Regions from separate parts of the Microcoleus sp. N9_A1 genome, predicted to be linked through region 3. Evidence: riboswitches for the same ligand, from Rfam matches in the RefSeq annotation. Region 3 holds a riboswitch; each other region holds the start of a gene.
What was found. Region 3 has a riboswitch for cobalamin ahead of QUA58_RS01100 (methyltransferase domain-containing protein). Riboswitches for the same ligand answer to the same signal wherever they lie in the genome.

Region 1 (10,629 bases), on a different contig from region 3:
CCGATCGCGAATCAACCAGACATGATATAGTTGGTAATTTGAATCCTAACTAATGACAACTGCCAACTGCCAACTGCTAACTGACAACTGACTGCAAAATATTAGTTTATACAAACAAGAAGAGAAAATGTTTCTATTTGATAGCCCTGAGTCCAAACCCAACGAAAATAGCTGGAGCCGCAAATTAGATAAATTCGTGAAAGCTAATCAACATGAATTGGCTGCTTTGGCTTGGGGGCTATTTCTGGAAAGGGGAGAGGAAAGCGAGGAGATTTTAGCAATTGATATTGCAGAAACTGCGCGTTTTGTGTATTGTAAGAAAGAGGCGGTTGAGGAGTTGAACCGTCAAGTAAAAAGTCATATTCAGGAAGTTGTAGGTGTGTTGAACGCTCACAAACCTGAGAAGGAAGTGGCGATTTTGGCGATCGGCGAAGGTCAAATTAAGTTGATTTTTTTTGAACCTAAGCCTGAACCTCCTGTTTGTTTTGAGGAAGCCGCAACAGATGTTGATACATTGTTGGCTAAGCTGGAACAGCAGATGGGTGAATGTATGAAAGGATAATGTAAAATGAATGCAATTGCTGTTCGATACCTGCAGCCCTTACAGTGCTGCGGGGTTCAGGATATCCTGTTTTTTGAGCCGTTGCTCACTTATCAGAATAACCAGCAATCAAAATAACCAGCGGGCGGCGAATTGTCATGAAAAATTTGAGCTTTGTTTAAAGTAGGTACAGCCTCCGCCAATTCTCTACCTACTTTTACCTCAAGCGCCCTGTCTGTTAATGGAAAGGAAAATTGATGGCTATCTTGCAAATGTTTTGCCTTAGCAACAATCTCATCTTTCTCCAAAATCTGGCTGTTGCTACCAATTAAAATGCTATTACTTTCCTGGCAAACACACACGCACACGTGAGAAAACACACTTTGAAAAGTCTTGATTTTATCGGCATAAAACTTATCTCTTTGCAGCATATTTACTAGCACAACTCCCTCGCTTGACAAGCGTTTTTCGCAGAGGTGATAAAATTCTTTGGTGGCTAGGCGGTGCGGAAAGTAGCCGTTGCCAAAAGCTACGTCGATCATGATGATATCGTACTGAGTATCTGATTTTTGCTGCTCTAAATACTCTCTGCCGTCTTGAATTGTTACAGTCAGCCGATCGTCAAACTGCACCCCGAAACACTGTGTAGCTGCTTGGATCGCGATCGGATCGACATCCGTACATTCTATAACAGTTTCCGGCAAATAGTGGTGCAAAACTAAGGGAATTCTGCCGCCGCCAAATCCAGCTATGTAGATTCTTTGAGGTTGGCTTTGCCACACTAAACCCAACATCATCGCCTGAGTATATTCAGACACTAGATGTAAAGGATTGTTTAAATCCAAAACAGATTGTAGTAAATCTGTTTGCTGATTTACTTTTTCTACTAAAGATAGCTTAATGTGCGATCGCTCTTTTGTGACTGCAACATAGTGAACACCAGACTCTTTGCAAAAAATAACTTTGTCTGGCTGTTGCTGCAGCCAAGCCAGCCGCTGTTGAATGGCAGCTAAATTCATAAGTTGCCAATTTTTGCGATCGTCAATCATTTAATACCAAATCCCACTTATTTTTTAGTCTGTACAGGCGGACGAGAGTTTGTGTAAATGCGATTTTAATCGCCGATATGTATAAATTAAGCAGACAGTATCCGTTTATATGCCACCAACTCCAAACCTGAAACCGAAAGTTCCACTTTTTCCCAGTCTTCCTTGTCACCTTCCAACTTTTCAAAGGCTGCTGAGGTGAGCAAAATCTCTCCGCGTTCCGCCAAATCCTCTCCCAGCTTTGATGCCAGATTAAATTCCGATCCGTACATATCCTCTCCTTCCAGCATCAAAACATCGCCACAGCCAATACCAATGCAGAGGTAAATATCCATTTCCGGGGGCAGTGTCGTGTTGACAGCCGCCGTGTGTTTCAAAGAGTCTATCGCAGCTTCCACCGCTGATTTTACATCTGGAAAAACTGCAAAAATATTGTCTGCTTCCTCCTTAACTACAGTGCCACCGTATTCGGAAATTAGCGGTTTGACAATTCCGTGCATCCGGTGAATCATTGCCAAAAAATGAATAATTCCGTAGCGGACTGTCGTGCGCGAAAATCCCGACATATCCATTACTAAAATGGCGTAATTTTTGCGAAAAGTGGCATTAATTTTTTCATCAATTTCAGCAATTCTTTCGGGATATTCGTTTCTTTCTTGCAGCAACTTTTCCAAGTTAGCGCGGTTATTTGTTTTCATTTTGGTTTAGTTTAATTAAATTCCCAATCGCGACACAGTTCTTGAGGGCGGCCAGCAGGATGCACTGCACAAGTGATGCCATCCCTGCCGTAATAATAATCGCACACTTTGCAGGGTTTAGTTTGCTCTAATTTTTTCATCAAAATTGCCCGAATTGTCTGGACTCGGTTGCGATACTTGTTGGCATTCGAGTGACTCGGTTCAATTGCCAACGCTTGCTCGAAAGCTGCTAAGCTGGAATCGTACAATTTAATAATTTGAGAACTGTATTTTGTCCAAGCATCGGCATGGCTTTGATACAGTTCGACTGTACTTAAATTTAAAATTCCGTATTCTGTCCAAGCGTCCGCTGAAGCTCGATCGAACTTAATATTGGCATTGAGCAAAACTTTTTTGATCGTTGCCAAAAGTTCCCTTGGCTGCCAAGGTTTGCTAACATAAGCCTCCGCGCGATCGCCCTGGAACCTCGCAAATAAAGCTAACTGCTGTCCCTTGCCTGTTAAAAATACCACGGGTATGTTCCGAGTTTCGGGATTAGCTTTAATTAAACGACAAACCCCGTAGCCGTCCAGACGGGGCATTATGACATCTAATAATACTAAATCAGGGCAATTTTTCTCAAGTTTAGCCAGCGCTTCCACACCGTCAGATGCCTGAATTACATTCAATCCGCTGCATCTCAACTGATGTGAAATGCACTCCCGCTGGCTGCGGGAATCTTCCACCACTAAAACTGTACTCATCACTACCCACCTGGTTTCTGAGGTAAACTTGTTCGCTGCTTCGAGTAACCCTTGCTGAAATCAGTTTACCCGCCTTGGATGAGTTTGTTATCACTGGCAAGCTAAACTTACTCAAATTGCAACAAATCTTAAACTGGGGAGGCAAAGTGATACTTATCAGAAAATGCTGGTTGCTAATACCCGGAAAAATATTCGATATTTGGGCGACAAATATTGAGCTTTTAAGCCTTAATAGCGGCAAAATGTACTGATTTCGGGCGAAAACCTTGTTGAATTGCAACAGATAATCCGCTACTGTATACGTTGAACTTCTGAAGGACGACAAATGAATCGATTGCTCCTCACTTTATTGGTAAGTCCGACGCTGTTTGGATCTGTGATGTCTTTGAGCGCGATCGCAAATCCCGCTCAAATTGGCGAAACACCAGGCAAATCGGCTGATTCGCCCAACTGCGTGCGATCGCCTCACACTCAGCGCCTGACTTGCGTGCGGCTTCCTGGCAAGTCTGCTGCTGCGGCTTCTAAGCCGAGAATTAGTTGGCAGCGCCCGGGCGAAGAACGGGTGGCGATGCTGGATTTTTCGGAAGAAGAAAGTGATGCGGCGGCGGTGCTGTTTGGCTGCGACTGCCAGGCGTGTATCAACAGGCTGCGACAGTTACGCGGTGTGCCGCCTCTGGATCTGACTTGAGGCCGATCGATCAAACAGCATTGGGAGTCAGTCTCAAAAACCTGGTTTCCGATCGCTGCGGGCTTTGGAATGCCTTTAGCTTTCTCACTTTTAAAGAAATTGTAGTCAATTTGTTGCAGGATTTCTAGAGATTTTTTATCTCTCAAAACCGGGTCTCTACTTTTTAGCTAGAACTTGTTTAAGTTGAGCAGTTGCTTGCTCAATTTTTTCTATACTACCTGGGTTGACCAATCCGTAGTAGTCAAAAACGTAAACTCGATTATTTTTTGTGGCTGTTAGTTTATTCCAAAATGAATCAGATTTAAATTGATCTAAAATTCCTTCTCCCCGATCGACTATAATGATTACTTCAGGATTAGCCTCTAAAACCTTTTCCGCTGAAAGCGTCACGTAGCCTCGCATAGGGCTATCTCCTTGCAATTGGGCTGCGACATTTTTCACGTTAAACTTACCCAGCAAATCTCCAGCCCAACTGCTTTGATTCGGCGATAAAATCGGTTGTCTGCTTACCAAAACTAAAGTGGCGGGGCTTTGATTCGGAATGTCTGTTAAAAATGTTTGGTAGCGTTTTAACAGAGGTTCGGGATTCGTATTGAGGGATTTAGCTAAGGTTGTTGTTAACTCTTCTAGGGATTTCCAGCTATCAACTTTAGTGAGTAAAGTTTTAATTCCAAGCTGCTGCAATTTTTGCATTGTTTGGTCATGAAATCCCGACGCACCTACTACCAAATCCGGTTTCAATGCGATGATTTTTTCTAAATTAGGAGGGGTGCGTTCGGCAGTGACTGCGGTAATCCCTGTAAATTTGGGGTTGCTGCTGACTAATGCGCTGCCGGGAATTCCTACAAGTTTGGTTGGGTCGAGTTGATGGATAATATCGGCAGTTAAAGGTGTTAAAGCTACAACTTTTTGTGCTGATTCCCTGTTAGTTGTTTGTGGTTGATTAACTGGCGGCGAAACAGTAGGAGTTGATGGCTGAATTTGGGGTGAAGTGGCGGCGGAGCAAGCGGTAAATGCTAAACTCAGCAACAGGATAGCGGTACGAGAAAACAAAGTTTTGTACATAGTTTAGGCGGGAGTTACAGCAAGTGTAGGCCAGGTTGAGACAGAATTGACGGGAAGTTCGATCGCACGAAATGATTGTTGACTGTTGACTGTTGACTGTTGACTGTTGACTGTTTGGATATTTGAACAATACCGATGCAACCGGAAACGATCGGATGGGAAGTTCGATCGCACTTTAGCGCTTAATGATTTAAATATCAATAGTTTACGGTAGATTTTGTATAAAAAACCGCCTTTCTTGCCTGCACTCGGATTTTTTAAGTATCTCTTAAGTTTTATTCTACCCTTTAGAACCACTACTAGGCAATAGTTTAAAGCCTGTGGCACTCAGTATAGAATAGCGGATTGGGGCAATAAGTTAATAGAAATAATTCTGAATAAGTTTGGAACTTAGTGCGAGGAAAAGGTTATACTTATCATAAAAGTATTAAGTGTGAAGAGTGGGAGCGATCGCACAAATCTGCAAGCCTACAGAAGTTTCTAAAATGATAGCTTCTACGCCAAAAATTTTAGCTAAATTATTAGGAGTTAAAACTTCTGCGGGAGTTCCTACACAAAAAAGTTCCCCTTTATTTAACATGGCAATCCGCGAACTGTACCTAGCCGCTAAATTAATTTCATGCAGCACCGTAATAATCGTCAATTTTTGTTCTAGATTTAGTTGGTTAAGCAGCTCTAACAATTGCAACTGATAGCAAATATCTAAATAAGTAGTAGGCTCATCTAATAGCAAAACTTGCGGATTTTGAGCCAAAGCTAAGGCGAGGAACGCGCGCTGGCGTTCGCCTCCTGAGAGTTGTTCGACAGGGCGATCGCGAAATTCCTCAATCCCAGTTTGAGCGATCGCAACTTCCACCTTTTCCGCATCTTCCTTGCTCAATTCCCACTGCCACCAACCCTGATGAGGAGAACGCCCCAAACTAACTAATTGCCTTACCGTCAAACCTTCCGGTACTGTTTGCTGCTGCGGCAAAATCGCTAATTTTTGAGCGACAACAGCCGCAGGTTGAGTATGAATAGCCTTGCCATCAAGCAACACACTTCCTTGCTGCGGAGTTAGGATGCGGCTAACTAACTTCAAGAAAGTAGACTTACCAGAACCGTTGGCACCGATGAGACTCAACCACTCACCAGGTTGCAAAGATAAAGTGATGTTGTGGGCGATCGCAACTTCGCCGTAACCCCCAGTTAAATTTTGAATTTGTAAAGACATTATATTTTATTATTGGTTATTGGTAATCGGTAATCGGTAATCGGTAATTAATTTTGCGTCTTCCTTCTTCCCTCTTCCTTCTTCCTTCTTCCTTCTTCCCTCTTCCTTCTTCCCTCTTCCTTCTTCCTTCTTCCTTCTTTCCTACTGACTAGAACGCCGATAAAGCAGCCAGACAAACAGCGGAGAACCCAACAAAGCCGTAACCGTACCCACAGGCAATTCTACCGCACCCAAACGAGCCAAAAAATCCGCAAAAGTCAACACCCAAGCACCGCCGATCGCACTCAGCGGCAACACAAACCGATAATCATTACCAACCAACAAACGCACCCCGTGAGGCACAACCAATCCCACAAAACCAATTAATCCGCCGATGCTGACAGCACTCGCAGCTAGCAAAGTAGCAACACCCCCAATCAACAAGCGCGATCGTACCAGCGAAACCCCCAAACCAACAGCTAAATCGTCGCCCAAAGCCAGCAAATTTATCGATCGCCCCAAAAAACATCCTAACAGCAAAGCAGCCAAAATATAAGGTGCAGCAACCTGCAAATCTGACCAACCGCGACCGTTCAAACTGCCGATCAACCAATTCAAAGCAGCTTGCAAGCGGCTGTCTTCAGCTAACAGCAGCAGTGTAGTTTGTATTGCCCCAAACAGAGAACTCACAGCCACACCAGCTAAAACTAAACGTTCAACAGAAATCCCCGTTTTAGTTTTTCCCAAAAAGTAGACCAGCATCGAAGTTAAAATAGCACCTATCCAAGCCGCCAAAGGCACCCAAGTTTGAAATATTCCCAAAGTCAGCATGGTAATCGCAACCAACCCTGCACCAGCCGAAATTCCTAATACAAAAGGATCGGCTAAACCGTTGCGGAGCAAACCTTGCAGCAAAGCCCCCGACATTCCCAAAGCCCCACCAACTGTCAGCGCTGCCCCAACTCTGGGCAAACGCAATTCCCAGAAAATAGTCTGATTGACAGCATCGCCTCGGTGCAGAAATGCTTGCCACAATTGATCGGTACTCATCGGTACCGCACCAAAAGAAAGCGAAAGAGCGATGGTTAACAGCAAACCCAATCCTAAGAATATAACTGCCTGAAAAACTCGATATTTTAGCCAGATTTTTTGCAAATTCACTAGATTACACCACTTGAATTTAAAAAATAAAGTGCGATATGTCCTCCGTTTAGATTTGCGGAACGATCGAACTCGTTAACTACAATAACCCATTTACCAGAAGGCGGCGACCGTGGGAGCAGATGAACAGCCGACGATCGAAAAACTCTACATATCGCGCTATTTGTCTGAGGGGTTGCAAATTTTCAGAAATGTGGTATTGTCAGAAGTAATCGGTTCTGGTGGAGATCACCCACTAGAGGAAACGGGGAAAGTCCGGTGCGAACCCGGCGCTGTCCCGCAACTGTGATGAAGCGTACAATCGTTTCTTAGTCAGGATGCCCGCCGATTGTATCGTTTCATTTAACCCATCTGCGAGGTACGGATGTATTCAGCATTTTGTTTTCAATTCGATTCTCTTTCAGAGACGCTGCGCGATCGGCGATTATACTCCTTAACCCGTGAGAAACCTGTGGTGGAATTGGTTTCTAGGGCGAGATAGCAAGTTTGAAAAACTAACATGAACAGCATTATCTAGTTTCAGATGCAAGGAATCTTGCTGGGCCTTTGCCTGCTGTAATTTCTAACAGCTTTTTTATAGCTTTGTTGGAAATTCAGATGCTTTTGCCTTTGATGCGCCTTGCAATCTAATGGCATTGCTGTCGGAAATTCGGCATCGGATACCTCTTGGTTTCCGACAGAGTTTCTATTGACTGATGAATCAATTGACAACCCCAAATTAGGAGCAATTATGTCAATTTTAACGGCAACTCTTGGATATCCCCGCATTGGTAAAAACCGTGAAGTCAAGAAAGCTTTGGAAGGTTTTTGGAGTGGCAAATTAGAGGCAAATACTTTACTGTCTACTGTTCAAACTGTAGAAATAGAAAACTGGAAAACACAGCTACAGACAGGCATCGATCGCATCGGTGTAGGCGATACTACACTCTACGATCACGTGCTTGACTGGACAATTCGTTTAGGTCTAATTCCCAAACGCTTTCAGGGGTTATCAGGACTCGATCGATACTTTGCAATGGCACGGGGCAAAGAAGGAATTCCGGCCCTAGAGATGACCAAATGGTTTGATAGCAACTATCACTACCTCGTGCCTGAAATTCCAACCCAACTGCAACCAGCAGATTTCAGCGATTTTCTGGAGACGGTGCAGCGGGCAAAAGCGACGTTAGGGGAGCGGGCAGTGCCGATCGTTCTTGGCCCCTGTACGCTACTGCGGTTGAGTCGGTTAGATGGCGCAATGGAAGATTCTCTAGCGCAATTGCTGCCGCGCTACATCGAACTCTTGACGCAATTAAAAGCCCTTGGGGTTGCCGAAGTGCAGATACATGAACCTGCCTTAGTTCTGGGAGATGCAAACAACTTCAAAGCACACTATCAAACTGCTTATCAAGCCTTTGCTAAAGTCGATTTACCGCTGCATCTTGTCACTTACTTTGATGACTTGGGTGAAGCTTATTCTTGGGTGATGGCATTGCCTGTTACCGCGATTAGTTTAGACTTCACTCGCGGACGCAATTTAGATTTACTCAAGCAATATGGATTTCCCCCAGATAAGCATCTGGGCGTTGGCATTGTGGATGCCCGCAACATCTGGCAAATCCGTCCAGAACAATTGCTGCCAGTGCTGCAAGACATTCAAAGAATTACGCCTAATATCGTCATTCAGCCGTCGGCATCATTGCAGTTTGTTCCCTACGATGCCAAACGGGAAACAAAGTTGCCAGAACCTCTCCGCAATGTGTTGAGTTTTGCAGAACAAAAACTGCAAGCGGTGAAGTTTTTGGCACGCAGTTTAACAGGAGAAGAAACTGAGAGCGATCGCGCCAAGATTACCGATGCCTGGACAAAATTCGAGCAATTTAGTCCAGCCAATCCTGCCGTGCAGTCACGCATGAAAAGCATTACGACAAATGACTTTCTACGGGAATTATCCTACGGTTTGCGGCTGTCAAAACAGATTTCTCTGCCCATTTTTCCCACCACAACGATCGGCTCATTTCCTCAAACATCAGAAGTGCGACAACTGCGAGTACGGTATAAAAAGGGTGAATTGAGTCAGCCAGAGTATGAAGCAGCTATTGATGCTGAGATTGCCAACAGCATTAAACTCCAAGAAGAAATTGGGCTGGATGTGCTAGTGCATGGCGAATTTGAACGCACCGATATGGTGGAATACTTTGGACAACAGTTAGATGGATTTGCCTTCACGCAAAATGGCTGGGTGCAAAGCTATGGCAGTCGGTACGTGCGTCCGCCGATTATTTACGGTGATGTCGTTCGTACTGCCCCAATGACTGTACGCGAGTTTAAAGTAGCGCAATCATTGACGCAAAAACCAGTTAAAGGAATGCTAACAGCTCCCGTAACAATTTTAAATTGGTCATATCCGCGCACCGATATTTCACGACAGGAACAAGCGTTTCAAATTGCGCTGGCATTGCGCGATGAAGTGGCAGATTTAGAAGCAGCAGGAGCGAGGGTAATTCAAGTAGATGAACCCGCATTACGCGAAGGTTTACCTCTGAAGCTAGAGCGCTGGAGTGAATACCTGTCTTGGGCAGTAGATGCGTTTCGTTTGGCAACCGCAGTCGCTCATCCCCAGACTCAAATTCACACGCATATGTGCTACTGCGAATTCGGCGACATTATCAAAGACATTGAACGGTTAGATGCCGATGTGATTTCGATTGAAAATAGTCGCAGCAACAACCAAACGCTGCATGAAATCATCGCTGCAGGCTACACCTATCAAGTGGGTAACGGCGTGTATGACATCCACAGTCCAGTAGTGCCAACAACAGAACAGATTTTGCAGCAGTTGCGAACTGGAATTGCCAATTTACTTGTGCAGCAAATTTGGGTAAATCCCGATTGCGGCCTGAAAACACGGCGTTGGGAAGAAGTAATTCCGGCTTTAAAAAATATGGTGGAAGCTGCCAAAACGCTGCGGGAGGAAGTAAATGCGACCGGAAAATAGCATCTGGCAGGGAAACTTTGGCTACTGGCAACATGGCTTCATTCACACAAATCTGCTGATGATTGGTTATACAGGATGGAAGGGATTTCAGTCTTTTGGACGGGGAGTTGTGGTTTGTGATGTGGATACTAAAGTTATTCATTCTACAATTACAAATCTTGAACCTGTTCCGTTCGCAATCCAGTTTATCCCCTCGAATTTGATGGGATTTTACTTGCGATCGCTATCCCTTGACTCAGAGGCTATTTCATCTATTCAAGCAACAGTTGCCACCTACAATCCCGAGCAAGATATTCTGCTGGTGCTGAAAGTTAATCGTCAAATCGAGGTCAATTTATTAAGAAAAATGGCGATCGCACCTGCTGATTGTTACGAACAAGTCTGTAGACGCTGGGACGAATTCTCACCAAGCCCGAGTTCCTAAAACTTACCCTATTCTCCCAATGCCTAAACCAAATCTCTGTTATCAAATCCAGCTTTGGCAGTTGTTAGAAAAAGATGGACAGTGAAATGAACGG
Region 2 (10,629 bases), on a different contig from region 3:
GATTTTTTGCAGTGGAGTTCGTAGTTTTGGAGGTATCCGTTTTTAGCAAGTGCCTCAAGTACCTTTGGGCGATCGGCGGAGTTGAAGTAAAAGTCTGGAGTGCTGCAGCCGATCAATTTTTCTAGGGGTGTGTTCAGGAGAGAAGCCAATTGAGCGTTCGCATACATAATTAAGCCGTCACAGAGGCGAGAAACTAATATCGGCACGGGAGTTGCCGAGGCGATCGCCCGAAACTGCTCTTCGCTTGAACGCAGCGCCAACTCAGCTTTGCTCAGCAAGTGAGCTTCCATCGTATCTGAATGTTCGGTGGTAGTCTCCAGCAAAAGTTCTAGGTCAACCTTTTCGCGCTTCAAGTTTTCAAGTTCCGCACTCAGCCGCTGAACGTCGAAAAGTAGCTGTTCTGTCGATGGTTCTTCCTGCATAGCAATTGAAAATTGGTAATTTTTAGTCGGTTCTGAAGTTTTTTAGGGTTTTGTGCTAGTTTAACTATGACTTATCCCGATTAACTTCAGCCACCCTCATCCTGGTTCGCGGACTTAGCCGGGGATTCATCTTTACCTTTTGCGCTACTATTCCAATTCTAAGTGCAAGGAAGGCATCAGCCTCTGCAAGTTTTTCAGGGATTTTATCTGCCAGGGGATCTGTTTAGAACCTTTGATGGCGATTTGAATATTTTTTTGCTGGCGCACTTTGATCACAAATTTTGAGACAATATTAATTCCAGAACTATTTAAAAATTCTAGCTTTCGCAAGTCTAGAGTCACCGTGTTTGGGCAGGAGTCAGCCACTTCGTTGAGCAGATCGACGATCGGTGCGTATTCTTCCACCAGGCTGAGTCGAAACGAGCCGCTACAGGTGACTGTTTGCGTAGCGCGATCGTAATGGATCGTGTAATCTTTGGTCTGAATCTCCATACTTTTGTCAGTTGCCGGTTTTGAGTGGTAAAGGGGCTTTGGCTGCGTGAGCGAGGATTGAGCTCGAGGCTAGCACGATCAAAATTCAGCCGTTTGCCGAATGCCCAAGGCCTTTGCGTGTGTAACTTTTATTACATATACTGCCAACTGTACCATTGCCACAGGGCAGTTATGAGTTGTTTTAGGATTTATCGGTTGTGATACCAGTTGGAAAAAAGAATGCAACTGTTGACTAGCTCCAAACCCTGATAGTCATCAGTCATTGCCAATCTCAAATCTCAAATCTCAAATCTCAAATCTCAAATCTCAAATCTCAAATTGTATGAGTTGTGGGGGTTGACGAGACCAGCTTTTGCTGAAGTTCCGAGCTATCAATTCGATTTTTTTCTCAACTTAGTATTGACAAAATCACCAAAGTGTGAGACATATTTCACATCTGACACTGAAGTGAAGGGGAGAATATTTAATGGCAATTTCTGAAATTACAGAAAAGCTTTTGGCGGCTAAAAAAGCTAAGGGAATTAGTTTTGCAGATTTGGAAAAAGTTTTGGGGCGCGACGAAGTTTGGATTGCCGCGGTTATTTACCGTCAAGCAACCGCATCGGTCGATGAAGCTGAGAAAATTGTCTCGGCTTTGGGATTGGATAGCGAGACGGCTGAGGTTCTCTGTGAACCTCCGTTAAAAGGTTCTTTGGATGCCGGAGTTCCAGTAGACCCTCTGATTTATCGGTTTTATGAAATTATGCAGGTTTACGGGATGCCGCTCAAAGCAGTAATCCACGAAAAATTTGGTGACGGGATTATGAGCGCGATCGACTTTACTTTGGATGTCGAGAAAGAAGCAGACCCAAAAGGCGATCGAGTGAAAATAATTATGTCGGGAAAATTTTTGGAATACAAAAAATGGTAAGCCCGTGCCACTTTATTTTCAAGTGAAAATGAAAAATTCAAATTTGCTCGAATGACTCATGACTAATGACTAAAGCCTCAAAAGTGTTAACTTAGAAATAGAGATCGCGAAGCTTGACTGGCTTGGGTGTCCGATCGGGAAACCCTTCTAGGGCAAAGCTAAGGTCGCTCCCGCGGCAACCTCCCCAGTCGAAACAAGCAACCGCAACCGTAAATTAAGAGGCAAATATGTCAAAATATGACTCCCATCTGAGATGCTCCTTTTGCGGCAAGTCGCAAGAGTACGTCCGCAAGTTAATAGCTGGGCCCGGGGTCTACATTTGCGATGAATGCGTGGAACTGTGCAATGAAATTTTAGAGGAGGAGTTCTTTGACTCCAGTAAAACAATTGGTCAACAGATTCCCCAATCAGAGGTGCGAGAGTCTCAGGGACAAGGAACGCGGCGCCAGGGTCGATCGAACAAATCGAAAATCGTTTTAGCTCAAATTCCGAAACCGACAGATATTAAGCAGCATTTAGACAATCATGTTATCGGCCAACATTCAGCAAAAAAAGTCCTTTCTGTAGCAGTTTACAACCACTACAAGCGCTTGAGCGTTGACCAAGCTAAAGATAGCGACAAGTCTTCGCCTGACAGCGATGTAGAACTGCAAAAATCCAACATCCTGCTAGTTGGGCCCACAGGTTGTGGCAAGACTTTGTTAGCGCAAAGTTTGGCCCAAATGCTCGAAGTCCCGTTTGCGGTAGCCGATGCGACGACGCTGACAGAAGCTGGATATGTCGGCGACGATGTAGAAAATATTTTGCTGCGGCTGTTGCAAATGTCTGATTTTGATGTGGAATCGGCACAGCGCGGGATTATTTATATTGATGAAATTGACAAGATTGCTCGCAAAAGTGAAAACACTTCGATCACCAGAGATGTATCGGGAGAAGGAGTGCAGCAAGCGCTGCTAAAAATGTTGGAAGGAACGGTGGTTAATGTGCCTCCCCAAGGTGGCCGCAAACATCCTTACCAAGATTTTATTCAAGTTGACACTAGCAAGATTCTATTTATTTGCGGCGGTGCTTTTGTCGGTTTAGAAAAAATAGTTGAACAGCGTTTGGGTAAAAAATCCTTGGGCTTTATTCAGCCAACAGAAACCGAAAGCAACTCGACTTTGCCGGCGAAGGATAAGCGGGCGGCTGATATTTTGCAGCAGGTACAGCCGGATGATTTAGTTAAGTTTGGTTTGATTCCTGAGTTTGTCGGGCGGATTCCAGTGGTGACGGTGATTTCGCCGCTGGATGAGGCGGCTTTGATGCAGATTTTGACTGAGCCCCGAAATGCTCTGGTGAAGCAGTATCAGAAGCTGTTGAAGATGGATAGTGTGGAGTTGGAATTTGAGCCGGATGCGCTACGGGCGATCGCCCAGGAGGCCTATCGTCGCAAAACTGGCGCGAGAGCTCTCCGCAGCATTTTAGAGGAGTTAATGCTGGATGTGATGTACGAGTTGCCTTCTCGCAAGGATGTGGCTAACTGTATGATTACTCCCGAAATGGTCGAGAAGCGATCGACTGCTGAATTGCTGTGGCATCCCGCATGGCGGAAGCACGAAACAGCTTAATTTGTAATCTGTAGGGTGCTTGTGGCGCACCCTACAAACTTGGCAAATTTACTTTATGACACTTAAAAAAATGTCAGTCAATGTAGCTAAAGCCAGTAAAAAATCGAGATTGCCAGTATCCAGTTTGCTGCCGAGGATTGCAATTTACAGCGCGCTTGTGGCTGGCATCATGGCGTCATGTTACGATGTCAAACTCAATACGATCGTCCCGCTCTTGTCCCGGCCAAGGGGTAAGAGATTTTTAGAAGCCCAAGCATATATTTCAGCCATCAATAGAGCGCAGCAAGCTTACTATGCAGAATACGGTCAATTTAGCGATTCCATTGCAAAATTGGGTTTGGGAATTAAAGAACAGACCGAGAACTATAATTACACGATCGTCTCATCAATGGGTCCGGTTCAAACTAGGCACAATCACCGCGAAGCAGCACAATTTGAAAGCGCGATCGCGAGCGTCAAACCTACTAATAGGAACCCCGGGAAATCCTACACGGGCGCAGTATTTGCTTACAAAGAAAAGGGTAGCAATGTAATAAAAACTATTAGTGCTTTATGCGAGAGCGATCGGGAGAACGCAAGTTATGCAGAAACTTGGAGTCCGCCAACTTTTGACGGCAAAGAAATTCACTGCCAGCCCGGAACAACGTTGTTACAGCGTTAACTGCCAGCCCGAACGTTAAGGTAAAACCTTGAAACTCTTTTGCGTCACTTTTTGACCGTCTAAGTAAAATTGAAACTGCCAATTGCCAGGTTTGTCATCTTGTTTAAAATTGTACCAGCACCAAGTATTTAATCGATCGCCCGTCGTTTTTAAATAAGATTGACTCTGGGCTGCGAATAGTCCTTGAGGGTTGACAACCTTACAATAACTTCTATATTCTCCTTCTGGCAACTTAGTACCACTGACAGCAAAATAGACTTTTTTGTTTTGCTTCAAAGACCAAAAATCTCTAGTTTTTGTCGATTCTAGTTCGTCAGTTAACATCTCTTGAGTGTGAGGATTTAACTTTACTGCGTTGATTACTGGTTTGATATCGACTGCTGTTTGAGGTTCGGGAAATTTCCAGAGCAAAGGAATAAAAATAGCAGCAATTGCTGTTAATAATCCGACTGATATGAGTGCGAGTTTTGACTTGTTACGCTGCTGAACTACCTCTAGGGGAATCAAAGCATTTAAGGCCGCATCTGCGGAAGGATAGCGGTGTTTGAAATTAGGTTCTACCATTTTTTGCAGCCAGTCAAGAAACTCGGGAGTTAGCTGCAGCAAGCGATGTTTAAAATTAATCCGCCCGGTATCGTCCATCAAACTGCCAACTTCGGTAGAATTGATGCCGATTAGCAAGCAAATTAGCGTCGCGCCGAGACTGTATAAATCCGATGCAACAGTTAGCTGCCGATTGAACATTTGTTCTGGCGGCATAAAGCCCAAAGTGCCTTTAACAACGCTGCTGGCGGCCACTTCTCCCCCGCCGATTCTAGCAAATCCGAAATCGACAAGGCTGACATTCATCCGGTCATTTACTAAAATATTTTCGGGTTTTAAATCTCTGTGGATGACTGGCGGAACCCGATTTTGCAGGTATTTGAGTATTTCTAAAACAGAGATAGCAATTTGCTTGATTTGTTCGGGCTTCCAGCGGTTAGAATTTGCCAAGGAAGGGGCATTTTTGTATTCTTGCACCATGCAGAAACCCGATGCAGTGGGGAAGGAATCTAAATAGCGGGGAATGCTAGGATAGTCGAGTTCTCGCAAAATCCGAATTTCTTGTTCGCACGCTTGATATTGAGCCCAATTAGCGCCTGTTTGGGCAAATTGAAATTGTTTGACGGCGACGGAACGTTTGGTATTAATTTCGGTAGCGAGATAAGTAACTCTACCGCCAGCGCGATTGTGTCCGAGTTCGCGGGTTATTTGATAGCCGTAGTTGGAAAAGTCAGGAAAAGCATTCATAGGTAAATAGTTGATAGTTGATTTAGGAATCCTAAATGAGTAAAAAGATATAGGGGTAGTGCCCCCGTGCCTACCCCGGCCTTATGGGGCAACCACGGGGGGTTTGCCCCTACAATAATTACACAAATGATTTAGGAGTGCTATAGTTAGTGGTCGAGAGTTGTGATAGTTAATAGCGAGGTTTTTAAGAGTTGGATTTAAAGCGAACTCTCGAAAAAATCCGCCAACAACAGGCAGGAATGCAGACTCTTAATGTTTGGTAAGGTTTTTAGTAAGGACTTCAGTCATTGAGGTTGAAAGTCCTTGCTGCGAACAAGTTTTTACGGTTTAATTAAATTTGGTCGGGATTTGCGATAGTTGGCAAGTATTCTTTTTGGTTTAAAAACGATCGAGTCAATTAACGGAATTCCAGTGACGGCTAGAGATGTCATTATCGTTCCTCCTACAACTAATATTTCTCTGGGTTCAACCCATTCTAAGTGAGATTTTAAGTTTAAATAGTTTAGAAATGCTACTGACAAAGTCATACAAAATCCGGCAGTGAGAAAAGCTCTTTTGGTAGCATCTACTTCAAGAACTTGTCTGGCTATCTGCTCGTCAATCTGCTTGTTAAATACCGAATTGACTATCTTGTAAATCAGGGATGCCAGCGCTAGAATCAAGAAGACTCTAACGGTAGAAGCATACAAGGAAAATGATAAAAGCAGCATAATAACTGCTGCTATCGTAATATTTTCGATTGTAACATTCGTAATCCTTCCTCCTAGTATTAAGGCTCCAAGTAAAGTTACTGCTAGCGAAACCAGCACTGACCCAGCATACACAAAACTTATTAATTGATTATCGATCGTCCCCTTCCCGATATCTAAAAGAATACTGGTTAATATGCTGCTAATAAAATTAAAAAAAATCAATCCTATTAACCCTCCACATAAAGCTAGAAACCAATTAAAATCATATTTGTTTGATTGGGCTGTAATGGCGAGTTCGGCGACTAAAAATCCCAATAAGCCACTCGTAAAACAGATGGGAAGCATGATAGTAGTAGTCCCAGAATACAAAGAGATGTCAACCACCGGATAGACGAAACTATAATCAATCCAGTCAAATATGAAAAATGTTAACAGCAAACAGCACATAAAAGTTGCTAATATTAAACAGAACATAAAAATCAGCCTGAATACTGACAAAAAATTAGTTTTTTGCGGTACGGGCAGCGGGGCTGTTGTAGCTTGCAATTCTATTGTATGAGTTTCGGGTTCAGAATTAGCGCGCAAGATGATTTGGCGGTTGTAAGTTTGACTTGCCAGCAATTTGCTCGTATCGACTGCGATTGTACACTGGATATAATTGCTTTCAAATGCCTGCGGTTCAAAGGAGATCCAAGAGTGGTCGTAGGGCGTGTGGGGCGGATCGTTCGGATGTGGCGCGACTTCCCACCTGCCACAAAGCATTGTATCGGGAATTGGGTTGCTAATGGCAATAGTTTGTGTTAAGGTTTCTCCATATTCAGTAGCTGTGAATTGAAGGCGATCGCGCTCAATTCTCACTTTCGGCAAGCTGCTGACATCCAAAGATTCTAGCGCAGTTAAAGCATCCGCAGCCGATGGAAATCTGTCTTGCAATCTCGGCGCTACCATCCTCTCCAACCAATTCATCCAACCCTGCTGCAATGGCGGTACTAAATGCCGGAAATGAATGCCATAATTGGCATCAACTAAATTACCGACATCCGCGGATTTCGTACCAGTTAACAAGCAAATCAGCGTTATCCCCAAGCCGTAAAGGTCGGAGGCTTTTGTTAATTTTCGGTTGAACATTTGTTCCGGCGGCATGAATCCCATCGTGCCTTTGACGACGCTGCTGGCGGCGATATTTCCACCTCCTAGCCGAGCAAAACCGAAGTCTACTAAATAAACATTTAGTTCGTCATCTATTAACAAGTTTTCTGGCTTAATGTCGCGGTGAATTATCGGCGGTTTCTGAGATTGCAGGTTAACTAAAATCTCTAAAGTTGCGATCGCAATTTGCTTGATATCCGGCGGGGAAAAAGTCCGCGCGACAGCAGATTCGGCATTTTTGTATTCCTGCACCATGCAGAAACCGCTGTCAGTTTGAAAAGAATCGAGATAGCGGGGAATGCCCGGAAAATCCAGATTTTGCAAAACTTTAATTTCTTGTTCGTAAGCTTCGTATTCTGCCCAGCTAGCACCTAATTGGGCAAATTGAAATTGCTTAATTACAACGGATTTTTTTGTGTTAATTTTTGTGCCAAGATAGGTGACGCGGCCGCCCAAACTGTTGTATCCGAGTTCGCGACTTATTTGATAGCCATGTTTGGAAAAGTCTGGAAAAGCGTTCATAGGTAATTACTATGGTTGGTAGTAAGGACTAAAGTCCTGAAGCCGTTATCTTATAAGGACTAAAGTCCTTACTACGAACGAAACGATCGCTCTTACAAACATAACTTTTTTGAAAAAAGGCGGCAAGTGCGGTATGATGTGACTTCGCGATCGGTTCTAGCGAGGAGCAGCCGCTAGAGGAAACGGGGAAAGTTCGGTGCAAGTCCGGCGCTGTCCCGCAACTGTAATGAAACCGTTGTGGTTTCTCAAGTCAGAATGCCCGCCGATATCTAACTCACTTTTGAACGCATCTGCGAGGTACGGATGATGGATGGAATTAACACGGCTGTACGCACAAAGCACAGTCTGTTTGTTTGCACTGCTTGCGCTAGTGTTTGGAAAAACGGCAAGCGCGAAGGTAAAAGCGGCGGTCAACAATTTATGGAAGACTTATCGAAACTCGCTAAAGATTGGGAGTTTTCTGATAAGTTTGAGATTCAAGAGGTTGAGTGCATGAGTGCTTGCAGTCACTCTTGTGCGGTGTCTTTTGCTGCTGTTGGAAAGTACACTTATCTGTTTGGCGATTTACCAGCAAATGAGTCGGAAAGCGTCGCGGCGGTACTCGAATGCGCGGGTCAATACTATGCCAAACCGGACGGTTTGTTGCCGTGGTCTGAGCGTCCTCCAGCTCTGAAAAAAGGTGTTTTAGCAAAGATTCCACCGCTGGCAAATTAGAGCCTTTCTCGTTACCATGCTCTGCCCATTGGTGACTACTTAACGTCAAACCGATCGTCTCTCTTGTTTTTATCGAAATCTAGATCCCCCCTAACCAAGGGCGGGCACGGGGGCACCGCCCCTACTAAGGGGGGGACAAGAAATATTCTCAAAGTCCCCCTTCTTAAGGGGGATTTAGGGGGATCTAGACTTCGCTTAAAAGCGACTTTTATTGTAGATTTCAGTCTTAAGTTGTCACCTACGATCTCGGTCTGGTAACACATATGCAGAGGCTCTGCCTCGTATTAAAAGCGCTCCTTTATTCCAGCGAGGCAGAGCCTCTAGATTAGCATTCCCAGGCAGAGCCTGGGAACGAGATGTCCCATCACCAAATAAGCACAAAATTATCAATGCACAAAATTCCTGTTACTGTCATCACTGGTTTTCTTGGTAGCGGCAAAACTACCTTAATTCGCCACTTATTGCAAAATAATCAAGGTCGCCGCATTGCTGTTCTGGTTAACGAATTTGGCGAAATCGGAATTGACGGAGAACTGCTGCGCGATTGCCAAGTTTGCGACGAAGAAGAAAATGTCAGCAGCAATATTGTAGAACTAACAAATGGTTGTCTTTGCTGCACTGTTCAAGAGGAATTCTTGCCGACTATGCAGAAATTGTTGAAGCGCAGAGAACAAATTGATTGTATTTTAATTGAGACTTCTGGCCTCGCACTTCCTAAACCTTTAATTCAAGCTTTTCGCTGGCCGGAAATTCGCACCGGTGCTACAGTAGACGGTGTTGTTGCTGTTGTCGATTGCGAAGCTATTGCTAGCGGTAGTTTTGTCGGTGATATCGATGCTTTGATGGCACAGCGACAAGCTGATGATAGTTTAGATCACGAAACTCCGATCGAGGAATTGTTTGAAGACCAGTTAGCCTGTGCCGATATGGTACTTTTAACGAAGGTCGATCGCGTAAACGAAGAAACTCAACAGAAAGTTCAAACCTGGTTGCAGCAAGAGTTGCGTCCGAGTGTGAAAATTGTGCCTTGCAAGGGTGGCGAAATTAACCCTGATGTGCTAATGGGATTTAATGCGGCGGTTGAGGATGATTTGGAGTCTCGTCCGAGTCACCACGACACGGAAGAGGAACATGAACACGATGATGATATTAACTCGACTTTCTTTATTGCCGATCGCGAGTTTGAACCTGAAGCTTTGGTGAAAAAACTGCAATCCTTGATGCAGCAGGAGGAAATCTATCGGATTAAAGGGTTTGTGGCGGTTCCCAAGAAACCGATGAGGATGGTGTTGCAAGGTGTCGGGGAGCGCATAGAATATTTTTACGATCGCCCTTGGCAACCTTCGGAACTCCGCCAAACCAAGCTGGTGATTATTGGTAGAGAGTTGGAGCGCGATCGAATTGCAGCTATAATTAACAACTAATTGTCATCTGAGAGGGGCGGGTTTATCGATATTTTGAATTGCAGCAAATATTATTGGTAAAACTCGCCCCTACAAGCTCTGACGAACAATTTATTAACATTATTTAATATTGTGGTCACTCCCAGCAGGTCTGGTGTAAAATAGCGATAATGGTTATCATTGTACAATAAACGAGGTCAAGTATGGTGACTGCTGGGGCGATCGAATCAGTTCCTGTTACCGTTCTCACAGGCTATCTGGGTGCAGGCAAAACTACGCTACTGAATCACATTTTAACACAGGAACACGGCAAAAAAGTTGCAGTGATCGTCAACGAATTCGGCGAAGTAGGCATCGACAACCAACTAATTATCGATGCCGACGAAGAAATTTTTGAGATGAACAATGGCTGCATTTGCTGTACAGTCCGAGGCGACTTAATTCGGATTATCAACAACTTGATGAAGCGGCGCGACAAATTCGACCACATAGTCATCGAAACCACAGGTTTAGCAGACCCCGCACCCGTAATTCAGACATTCTTTGTAGACGAAGATATGCGGGACAAATTGCTGCTAGATGCAGTTGTCACCGTAGTCGATGCCAAGCACATCTGGCAGCACTGGGACTCAGACGAAGCTCAAGAACAAATTGCTTTTGCTGATGTAGTTTTGCTCAACAAAACAGATTTAGTGAGTGACGAAGAATTGGCAGAATTAGAAAAGCGAATTCGCGCCATGAATGCAATGGCAAAAATTCACCGAACC
Region 3 (10,629 bases):
GCCATCGGCTTACAGAACTGTTAAAAAACTGTCCGAACTATTGGTACTATAGCCTTTCTCAAAAAGGTGAGGTATGAATTTTTACCTAGAAAGCTTGATCGTACAGGCTTTCTACATACCTCCTCGATGATCTGAGAACCCCTATGTAGCCTTTCTCAAAAAGGTGAGGTATGAATTTTTACCTAGAAAGCTTGAGAATACAGGGTTTCTGCATACCTCATCTATCAGATAACCGCTATATATTATATCAGTTGTTTGTGCGCTCAATTTTATTTAACTACTTAGAAATTCGTCTTTCACCATACTCCTGACTCTAATTGGTCTAAATAGATAAATTCAGGAACTTTGACTCCCGCTTCATCTCTAATTTTAACCAATGCAGGCGACTCAAAGAACGCCCTGGCATCTGTTGTTGATGTCCACGCCGAGAAATGAACAATTTTATTGGGTTCCTTTTCATACTTCAAAACCTGATAGGAGCGCTCTCCAGCTTCTTTGCGGATGTTTTTAGCATTATCGAATACCTTTTTCCAAGCTGCATAATTTTCCACTTCATGAATAATTAAGACATACTGCACAGCCATAAAACCTATTTTCCTCTAAATTTTAACATTCACAGAGCGCTCTAAAAACTGCTCGTATCCCTATTGAAACTTTTGCTTTCTTTGATGTTCGACGATACTTGGGGTAGAATTTTTTAAAATTTGCTGCAAACAAATAGTGGTAAAGATTTGGTGCAATGATGGGGCTAACAGTTTCCAGTTCGCTAAACCGACTGACTATTGTATCATTGACTTGAATCGGTTGAATAACAGCAGAAATCGGGTGTTTAGATCGAGGTGCAAGCACTATAAATTACTCCAACTAAGTATTTTTGCCAGCCCACCAGGTTTTTGGAGGTCTGGATTAAAAAAAAAAAATTAAAAAAAAAAGTTTATAGGTGCAAATTTTACCGTACATTAAAAAATAAGGAAAAAATTAACTATTTACCAGCTTAGGCTTTTTGATGAGCGATCGCAGGCTCTTGCTAGAGTCTCACCTGCTTGTGCTATCTGTCATGCCTGTCAGAAAAACTTTTGCCCTGAGACAGGGTGAAGGGATCAAAGTCAGCATTGTTAAATTCTGTCTAGTTTATTAATGCACCACTCATGTCAATAACTAATCAGATTCGTTTCAATAATCTCAAGGGCGACATCTTCGGCGGTGTCACGGCTGCGATCGTCTCGCTGCCCCTGGCCCTGGCCTTCGGGGTCGCTTCCGGAATCGGGCCGATCGGGGGACTGTACGGTGCCATCTGCGTTGGCTTCTTTGCGGCGCTGTTTGGTGGCACCCCAACACTGATTTCCGAGCCCACGGGGCCGATGACTGTGGTGATGACGGCGATCGTCGCATCCCTCACCGCTAGCAATCCCGAACAAGGACTGGCGATGTCTTTTACCGTGGTGATGCTGGCGGGGGTGTTTCAAATCATCTTTGGTATTTTCAAGCTAGGGAAATACGTCACCCTGATGCCCTACAGCGTGATTTCTGGCTTTATGTCGGGAATTGGCGTGATTTTGATCATTCTGCAAATTGCACCGTTTCTGGGTCAAGCCCCTCCCAAGGGCGGTGTTTTGGGCACTTTTATGGCAATTCCGCAGTTGCTGGCAAACGTAAATCCGCCGGAAGCAATTCTCGGTGCCTTGACGGTGGCGATCATTTTTCTGATGCCCAAACAAATCAAGAAATTAGTGCCGCCGCAATTGATAGCGCTGATTGTCGGCACGGTAATTTCCCTGACTGTGTTTCAGGGCGCGGATATTCGCCGGATTGGCGAAATTCCGGTGGGACTGCCCCCCTTGCAATTGCCGACTTTTTCCGCAGGTCAAATCACGGTGATGTTTGTGGATGCGGTGATGCTGGGGATGCTGGGCTGTATCGATACCTTGCTGACGGCGGTGGTGGCGGACAGTCTAACGCGAACCGAGCACAAGTCCGATAAGGAGTTGATCGGTCAAGGGATTGGCAATATCGTGTCAGGGATCTGTGGTGGCTTGCCGGGCGCCGGGGCAACGATGGGAACTGTGGTCAATATCCAAACAGGTGCGACTTCGGCGTTGTCGGGTTTAACTCGGGCGTTGGTGTTGCTGGTGGTGGTTTTGGGGGCGGCGAAGTTAACTCAACCGATTCCGATGGCGGTGTTGGCGGGGATTGCGCTGAAGGTGGGGATTGATATCCTTGACTGGAGTTTCCTGAAGCGATCGCACAAGGTATCTGTTAAGGGCTCCCTGATCATGTACGGGGTGATGTTTTTGACAGTGTTTGTGGATCTGATTGTGGCCGTGGGTGTTGGCGTGTTTATTGCTAATATTCTAACGATCGAACGGTTGAGCAATTTGCAATCTGCCGGAGTGAAGCTGATTTCCGATACGGATGATGATGATGCGATCCTCAGCGATGAGGACAAGCAACTGTTAGATCGGGGTAGGGGGCGCGTGTTGCTGTTCTGTTTGAGCGGCCCGATGATTTTTGGGTTGTCGAAGGCGATCGCCCGCGAACATAATGCTATGAAGGATGCGGATGCTTTGGTGATGGATTTGACTGAGGTGCCGATGCTGGGGGTGACGGCTTCGCTGGCGATCGAAAATGCGATTCGCGATGCTTGCGATAAGGGCTTGCAGGTTTACATTGTCGGTGCCAGCACCAAAATTCAGCAGCGCTTGCAGAAGTTGGGATTGTTGGATCTGATCTCGCCCGAACGGATGTTGACCGATCGCACCACAGCCTTGCAACAAGCCGTCGCTGTAGCTGACAGCAAACGTCCCCTCTCGGAAGTGCCAGTGTAACGGGACTTACGCAGGGGCAGTCAGAAACCGGTTTTTTTACCAAAATAGTGCATCCTAGCCCTTAATATCGGTAAAAAACCCGGTTTCTTTGGTATTGATGCGTGCAGGACTAGACTTGAGTTGCATAAATATTCCATCGATCTGTTAACCGCAGATTTCCAGCGTAAGCTGTTAGTCATTTAAATTTCTTGCCTGAACCCCTTACAGTATGGGGTATAGACCACAAATAATGCAGTTTAAATGTGGAACAGCTTACAAACACCGATAGACGCAGATAATTTAATCTTGTCTGCGATTGAGTGCAACTCAAGTCTAATAATCAAGTTTCCTATTTCCACTAAAGTTATAAACATTGCCCGATCGCAGTTTTTCCTAAATATCGTGTCTATATTATCTGAAATTCCGACTGTGTGGTTGCAAATTTCCCTCGTGGGTATCTGGCTGGGTTTGATTTTACTGGTAGCTGAAGGGTTAAATCGCTTTACTTCTGTCGATCCTGAAGTATCGCGGAAGGTGGTGCACATGGGTACTGGAAATGTGATTTTGCTAGCATGGTGGCTCGAAATACCCGGTTGGGTGGGGATTTCGGCGGGAATTTTAGCAGGTGCGATCGCCCTAATTTCCTACCAACTGCCGATTTTGCCCAGTCTTAACAGTATCAACCGCAAGAGTTTCGGGACTTTTTTCTATGCTGTGAGTATTAGCGTTCTCGTCGCTTGGTTTTGGCCGCTACAACATCAGGAATACGCAGCTTTGGGCATTTTAGTGATGGCTTGGGGCGACGGATTGGCCGCTGTCATCGGCAAAAAATACGGCAAATATATTTATCGAGTTTGGGGAATCCAGAAGAGTTGGGAAGGTTCTGCAACTATGTATTTGGTGAGTTTTGCTGTTAGCAGTTTGATTTTGCTCTTCGTTCAAGGCAATGTTTGGCAAACTTGGGCGGTGTCAGCAATTGTGGCTTTGGTTGCTGCTACTTTGGAGTCGGTTTCTAAACTGGGAATTGACAATCTGACTGTGCCGATCGGCAGTGCTGCGATCGGCTTTTTCCTCAATCAATTTTGGGTAATTGGTAATGTCTAATCTGAACTTACCCCCACGGGCGGCGTTGCTGGATACAGGTATGAATTCAAGATTTCGCAATTGCTATAAACCCTCGGAGGGTGAATTTTGTAACTTCAAGCGAAAAGGGAATTCATACCGTGAATCAGCAACGCCAATTATCAATTGTCTAAGTCCCGTTAAAGCAGCCGACGTGCTTGTAAAATTTGTTGTTGCAATTCCTCGAAATTAGGCGTTTTTGAGCGATCATCTGTTTGAAACATCGCCTTGATTTGGTCGATTAGCTCGATCGCCAGCGGTACACCAAGTTGCAATTGTTCCAAGACATCCCGCTGAGCAAAAACGGCTTCGGGAGTGCCTTCTAGAATCAGTTTTCCGCGATCCATCACAAACACCCAATCAGCCCAGCGGTAGATGAAATCGAGGTCGTGACTTGCTAAAAGTATGGTGGTTCCGGCCGCGTGAATTTGTTGCAGCAAACCGATCAGTTGTCGGGTGTGGCGCGGATCGAGATAGGCGGTAGGTTCATCTAACAGTAGCAGTTTGGGCTTGAGAACCATGATATCTGCGATCGAAACGCGCTTTTTTTGTCCTAAACTGAGGTTATGGATTGGTTCGCGGGCGAGTTCGCTTAAGTTGAATTGGTCGATCGCCTGTTGCACCTTTTGACCAATTTCTGATTCGGGCAATCCTAAGTTGTACAATCCGTAGGAGATATCTTCTTCTACCGTCGAAGCAACTAATTGATGTTCGGGATTTTGAAAGACGAGTCCGATTTGTTGGCGCAGTTGCGTGAGATATTTGCGATCGTAGCGGAATGGTTCACCTTCCCAGCGAATAATTCCCTGTTGCGGTTGGTACAAACCATTTGCTAGCAGGAAAAAGGTGGTTTTACCGCAGCCGTTTTGACCAATCAGCCCGCAGCGCTTCCCGGCGGGGACTTTGAGGCTTAAGTCCTGAATTGCTACTCGCGAACCGCAGGGATAGGAGTAGAAAGTGCGAGCGAATTCGAGAATTGATTGAGACATATATTAGTAATTGATAATTAGTAATTGATAATTGGTAATTGGTAATTGGTATTTGGTATTTGGTAATTGGTATTTGTGGGGTGGGCTTCTAGCCCGCCCAAAATCAAATTTAAATGCCGCAACAGCTTAGCTTAATATGTCATTGCGAACTCTTAGTGAAGCAATCGCCGAGACTATGCGATTGCTTTCCCGAAGCGCGATGACAATTACAGCATTTAATAAAAAGTTCGATCGGACTTAATTATTAGCCACGTCCATCTTTTTCTGTCAACTGCCAAAGTTTAATTTCATAACAAAGATGTTGCTCAAAAAGTTGACTCGCCTCCAATCCTTCAACCACCAATTTTTTAAACCAGCGACGAAATATCCAACGCAGGAATTTATGAATTGGCGGAACTGCGATCGAAATTAAATCCGCAACATAAATCATTGTGTTCAGTCCATACCTGCGGAAAGTATCGACATATAGGTCAATTGTTGGTAAAATATGAGTGGAAATATCCTCAGTTTTTACTAAATTAAACCCGGCTTGCATTAATGCAGTTTCCAGCTCTTTGACAACATGACAATTAGAAAACATTCCTTCTGTATAATTAGGATTAGATCGCATCATATCCGCAAGCAGTACGTAGCCTCCAAGATTGAGTACAGTCGCCGCACCTTTAGCTATATCGACAGCAGACATATATTGGCTACTTTCGCTAAACAGAACCAAATCGTAGGAGTGGGTGGCTTGGAAGTCTTCAAATTTAGTGAGGTGGAAAACTGCCCGATCGCCTGTACACTTAAGAAAACGCTGTTGTTGGAACGGATCGGGTGCGAGCCCTTCCACTGCAAAACCTCGATCAAGCAAATAAGCCGCATTTCCACCAATCCCGCATCCTACATCCAGCAAAGTCTTGACTTCTTTGGGGATAAAATCTAACAATTTATCTGTGTAAGCTTGCTGAGCAAAACGCAGCCGCGCGATGGTGAGTTCGTCAGCAGGCACAGGCAGAGTCTTCCAATAGCCGTAATGAAGATACGGCGAATCTGTCAACCCCAAATAGTAATTCAGCGCTGCATTTTGGTAGCGAGTTACTTTGGAAATAGAAATTGATGTTTGCTTCGACATGAGGAGAATTGGGTAAATTTGAGGATTTCCGGGAGGGTTGAAATTCTTCCCAGCGCTTGCATATATGTTAATAACACGCGATCTGCATAAATTTCCAACTTTTGCCACAAAATCCAAAATTCCCTTGTCATTCGCGCTCGACAAACCGACAACAACAGTAGATTAATTGTAAAAATACTAAACTAACCATCATCTATACCTCGCAGATGAAAACAACAGGTAAACAAATCGGCGGGCATCCTGACTCAGAGATTTAACTATCCTAGTATTATCTCATTACAGTTGCGGGACAGCGCCGGATTTTCACCGAACTTTCCCCCTTGCGTCTGATGGCTGTTCTCCATCAGAGCCGATCGATCTGCCGAGATATTAGCACTATTTTAGATATTTCACAAAATACTGATTCTGTTGGGCGATCGCCCATTTACCCCATTTTTCATAATTCTTTCATTTTTACGGGTTCTGTGATAAATTTAAAAAATGAAAAGATTATGAAAATCAGCGATCGTCGATCGTACCGTCTGCTGCAAACTCTAGCGAATTTCACTTGGAATTTTTGAAGATATGCGGAAAAACCGTCAAATTACCCTAAATCCCCCTCTCCCCCTCCCGGACTCTCCCCCTAGGAAAAAACATCATCTCCTAGGATTCGGGCTGCTACTGGCAGTTTGTCTCAGCGGGTGCAACACTCAGACGACCCAGCCTCAAACCAACCAAAATCCAGCTTCAGGCACAACCGCCACCGATTTGACCCGAAAAGATAAAAAAGTCATTCTCACCACCTTCACGGTGCTGGCAGACATGGCGCAGAACGTCGCCGGTGACAAGGCAACTGTTGAATCCATTACCAAGCCAGGGGCGGAAATTCACGGCTATGAAGTCACTCCCAGCGACTTAACACGAGGGCAAAAAGCCGATTTAATTTTAGATAATGGGTTGAACTTAGAACGCTGGGCAACTCGATTTTATAACAGTTTTCCCAAGGTTCCCCACATTACTTTGAGCGAGGGAGTCCAACCCGTTAATATTTCTGAAGATGCCTATCAAGGTCAACCAAATCCCCATGCTTGGATGTCGCCCAAAAATGCTTTAATTTATGTTGATAATATTCGCAAGGCTTTAGGAAATATCGATCCGGCTAATGCTGCAGCATACAACGCAAATGCGGCAAAATACAGTGAACAAATTCGGGCGATCGACGAAAAACTCAAACAAGCTATTTCAGCCATTCCCCCGGAAAAACGCTACATAGTAAGTTGTGAAGGCGCTTTTTCTTACCTTGCCAACGATTACGGTTTGAAAGAAGTTTATATTTGGCCTGTCAACGCCGAACAACAATCCACACCGAGACAAGTCGAACGGGTGATTAATACAGTCAAAGCAAACCAAATACCTGCTGTATTCTGCGAGAGCACCATCAGCAACGAAGGACAGCTTCAGGTAGCCAAGGAAACAGGCGCCAAATTTGCCGGGGTGTTTTATGTCGATTCCCTCTCTCCAGCGGAAGGCCCAGCATCAACCTATCTTAAGTTACTTGAATACAATGTCAATACTTTGATAAAAGGGTTACAGGGAAAATAAAGGAGAACAGTGAGCCCAAAAACCCGGTTTCTCCAAAAATCTTGGCTTTAGCAACGAGGTATCTCGCAAGAAACTGGGTTTTTACCCCCCTGCGTAAGTTCTGTAGGTAATTGATAATAGGGAGAAAATTAGATGGATGGAATCAGTATCGATATTGAAAATGTCACTGTTGCCTATCACGGCAAAGTTGCCTTGCACAGCGCCTCTCTGCAACTCAAAGCAGGGACGATTTGCGGTTTGGCGGGGATGAATGGTGCGGGAAAATCCACGTTGTTTAAAGCCATCATGGGGTTTGTGAAGCCAAACACCGGACGAGTTTTAATTAATGGGTTGCCGATTCGTCAAGTGCAAAAACGCAATTTGGTTGCCTATGTGCCTCAGTCGGAAGAGGTAGATTGGAATTTTCCGGTGAATGTTCGCGATGTGGTGATGATGGGGCGCTATGGGTACATGAATCTGTTGCGGATTCCTGGATCGATCGACAAACAAGTGGTGCGAGAAAGCTTGGAAAGGGTGGAAATGTGGCAGATGGGCGATCGGCAAATCGGAGAGTTATCCGGCGGACAAAAGAAACGCACCTTTTTTGCGCGGGCTCTGGCGCAACAAGCAACGGTTTTGCTACTGGATGAACCCTTTGCCGGAGTCGATATCAAAACAGAGAAAATGATGATTGATTTGTTGATGGAACTGCGTCAAACAGGACATACAATTCTCGTTTCTACCCATGATTTAGAGTCTATTACTACCTTTTGCGACCAAGTAGTGTTAATTAATCGCAGCATTCTCGCCTATGGCAATACCTCTGATGTGTTTACAGAGGAAAATCTTTCGCGAACTTTTGGCGGTTCCGTTGGCGATTTTTCCTCTGCAAAAAGTCGGTCAACCTGAGATATTGTAGCAATGTCAACAAAGTGTTATGTGGTGGGTTTGCACGTTTAATGCCCGATCGCGAACCCGCCCCTATAGGATTATTGATTGTGGTGTCCGATCTCAGTTAACTCAAGTCGATTTGGAGAAAAAATAATGGATTTAATTCAGTGGTTTGCCGCACCGTTGCAGCATGAATTTATGCTAAAAGCGATTTTAATCAGCGCTTTAGTCGGGCTTGTTTGTTCGGCGCTTTCATGCTATATGACTTTGAAAGGATGGGCATTGATGGGTGACGCGGTTTCCCATGCGGTGATGCCGGGGGTTGTGATTGCTTATGTGCTGAATATTCCTTTGGCGGTGGGGGCGTTTGTGTTTGGTGTGGGCTCCGTAATTGCGATCGGCTTTATCAAAGCGAAAACTCGCATCAAAGAAGATACGGTAATCGGTTTAGTGTTTACTGGATTTTTTGCCTTTGGTTTAGTGTTAGTTTCTAAAGTCAGAAGTTCGATCGACTTGACGCATATCTTATTTGGCAATGTCTTAGGCATTTCCGATGCTGATATTGTTCAAACTGTAATTATTAGTGTCATCAGCTTAGTGACGCTGGCAGTTTTACGCAAAGATTTAATTTTATTTTGTTTTGATTCGACTCACGCGCGATCGATCGGTTTAAATATCACATTTCTCTATTACGTGCTGCTATCTTTGCTATCGCTCACCGCAGTGGCTGGACTTCAGACAGTAGGGATTATTTTAGTAGTAGCAATGTTGGTGACTCCGGGAGCAACCGCCTATTTATTGAGCGATAATTTTGACCACATGATGTTGATTGCGATGGCGACTGGGGTATTTTCTAGCGTGATGGGAACTTATATCAGCTATCACATAGATGGTGCGACGGGCGGATGTATTGTTGTTTTGCAAACGCTGCTGTTTGTGTTGGCGATGATTTTTGCTCCAAAACACGGCTTGTTGGTTAGAGCTAGGAATTCACGGGCGATCGATTAATAAGAGTGGGCGGTTAAAACCGCTCTTAGACAAGCCTAATCCGCCTAGATATTTAAGCCGGATTAGGTATAACATCAAAGTCAATATTTTCATACAAATCTGCCAGCACAACTTCCACAGAAATAGAAGTTAATGAAACTCGATCGCCCGCACAGCTATATTCCGAAAAAATCCACTTATTCGCTTCAGCTTTAGAATATTGCTGCACTTGTAGTCGATATTGGTCAATCAATAAATACTCCTGAAAACTCGGAATACTACGGTAGGCCGCAAACTTTTCATCGCGGTCATAAGCTTTGGTACTTTTAGAAAGCACTTCCGCAATCAGCACAGGATTGGTAATTGTATCCGTCCGTCCAGATTGCAACTCGATCGGGCGCGCTACTACCATCACATCAGGGTAAGTATAGTTGTTAAACTGCGGAACCCAAAGCCGCTGATCGGATGAAAAAATACTGTAAGGTTTACCCTTGAGACTTACCCTCAAAACAGAATTTAAGATGCTAGTAATTTCGTTGTGAATCGGTGTGCCACCCGCCATCAGAATTATCTCCCCATTGATAAATTCATGTCGCTCTTCAGAATTGATTTCCAATTCTAGATATTCCTCAGCCTGGTAGGTTTTCGTTTCAACTTGCGCGATCATACACAACGGTCTCCTTTAATCGACTGATTCCAGCTTATCATAAAAATTTGTCAGCAACAGGATTTCCGGCCTGTTTTACAAAAAATTAATTGAATTGTGGCAATTTTCACTATTCTTAGAAACAGGCTTTCCTGCCTGTTCCACAAAGAATGAACCCGATCGCACTTAACAAACTTATCGCAGCGGGACAAAGTTATAGCCAGTGCTTCCTCCTTGTTTAACTTGCACTAAAATCGGCTTCCCAGCCCGATCGCCCGTTGGCAAAAACTTCACTTTCTCGCTAGCTCCCGGTGTCGAGAAACTAGGACTTTTGAATGCTTCTTGTAACCCTTCCCGCGTATTACTTTGCTTCAATCCCGCGATGACAGCTTGAGTCGCATCAAAACTCGTTGCGGTGCGCCAATTTACTACTCCTCCCCACAACTGAGCAGCATTCTTGGGGAAAGTGCTACCGGGATTGGTTTCAGGATGCCAGGGAACAGGCAAAACAAGCCC

Region 1: it holds a riboswitch for cobalamin, as region 3 does, so the genes downstream of both, metE (5-methyltetrahydropteroyltriglutamate--homocysteine S-methyltransferase) here and QUA58_RS01100 (methyltransferase domain-containing protein) in region 3, are expected to answer to the same signal.
Region 2: it holds a riboswitch for cobalamin, as region 3 does, so the genes downstream of both, QUA58_RS02685 (DUF1636 domain-containing protein) here and QUA58_RS01100 (methyltransferase domain-containing protein) in region 3, are expected to answer to the same signal.

Annotation. Positions count from the first base shown of each region.
Region 1 covers NZ_JAUBRI010000004.1:161,363-171,991, forward strand. The annotation lists gene ccmS (beta-carboxysome assembly chaperone CcmS) at 128-562, shown strand; gene QUA58_RS03245 (fused MFS/spermidine synthase) at 655-1,590, opposite strand; gene QUA58_RS03250 (adenylate/guanylate cyclase domain-containing protein) at 1,677-2,285, opposite strand; gene QUA58_RS03255 (response regulator) at 2,297-3,028, opposite strand; gene QUA58_RS03260 (hypothetical protein) at 3,354-3,716, shown strand; gene QUA58_RS03265 (ABC transporter substrate-binding protein) at 3,873-4,781, opposite strand; gene QUA58_RS03270 (ABC transporter ATP-binding protein) at 5,209-5,994, opposite strand; gene QUA58_RS03275 (iron ABC transporter permease) at 6,136-7,134, opposite strand; cobalamin riboswitch at 7,331-7,477, shown strand; gene metE (5-methyltetrahydropteroyltriglutamate--homocysteine S-methyltransferase) at 7,865-10,111, shown strand; gene QUA58_RS03285 (hypothetical protein) at 10,095-10,535, shown strand; gene QUA58_RS03290 (hypothetical protein) at 10,610-10,629, shown strand, end outside.
Region 2 covers NZ_JAUBRI010000004.1:36,506-47,134, forward strand. The annotation lists gene QUA58_RS02650 (ATP-binding protein) at 1-422, opposite strand, end outside; gene QUA58_RS02655 (slr1659 superfamily regulator) at 570-914, opposite strand; gene cynS (cyanase) at 1,381-1,824, shown strand; gene clpX (ATP-dependent protease ATP-binding subunit ClpX) at 2,052-3,431, shown strand; gene QUA58_RS02670 (type IV pilin-like G/H family protein) at 3,487-4,092, shown strand; gene QUA58_RS02675 (protein kinase domain-containing protein) at 4,108-5,382, opposite strand; gene QUA58_RS02680 (serine/threonine-protein kinase) at 5,703-7,745, opposite strand; cobalamin riboswitch at 7,880-8,026, shown strand; gene QUA58_RS02685 (DUF1636 domain-containing protein) at 8,049-8,459, shown strand; gene cobW (cobalamin biosynthesis protein CobW) at 8,849-9,883, shown strand; gene QUA58_RS02695 (GTP-binding protein) at 10,066-10,629, shown strand, end outside.
Region 3 covers NZ_JAUBRI010000002.1:43,505-54,133, forward strand. The annotation lists gene QUA58_RS01080 (antibiotic biosynthesis monooxygenase) at 297-584, opposite strand; gene bicA (bicarbonate transporter BicA) at 1,149-2,825, shown strand; gene QUA58_RS01090 (diacylglycerol/polyprenol kinase family protein) at 3,207-3,908, shown strand; gene QUA58_RS01095 (ABC transporter ATP-binding protein) at 4,067-4,915, opposite strand; gene QUA58_RS01100 (methyltransferase domain-containing protein) at 5,160-6,029, opposite strand; cobalamin riboswitch at 6,243-6,398, opposite strand; gene QUA58_RS01105 (metal ABC transporter substrate-binding protein) at 6,594-7,610, shown strand; gene QUA58_RS01110 (metal ABC transporter ATP-binding protein) at 7,743-8,498, shown strand; gene QUA58_RS01115 (metal ABC transporter permease) at 8,634-9,488, shown strand; gene QUA58_RS01120 (Uma2 family endonuclease) at 9,541-10,134, opposite strand; gene QUA58_RS01125 (ABC transporter substrate-binding protein) at 10,309-10,629, opposite strand, start outside.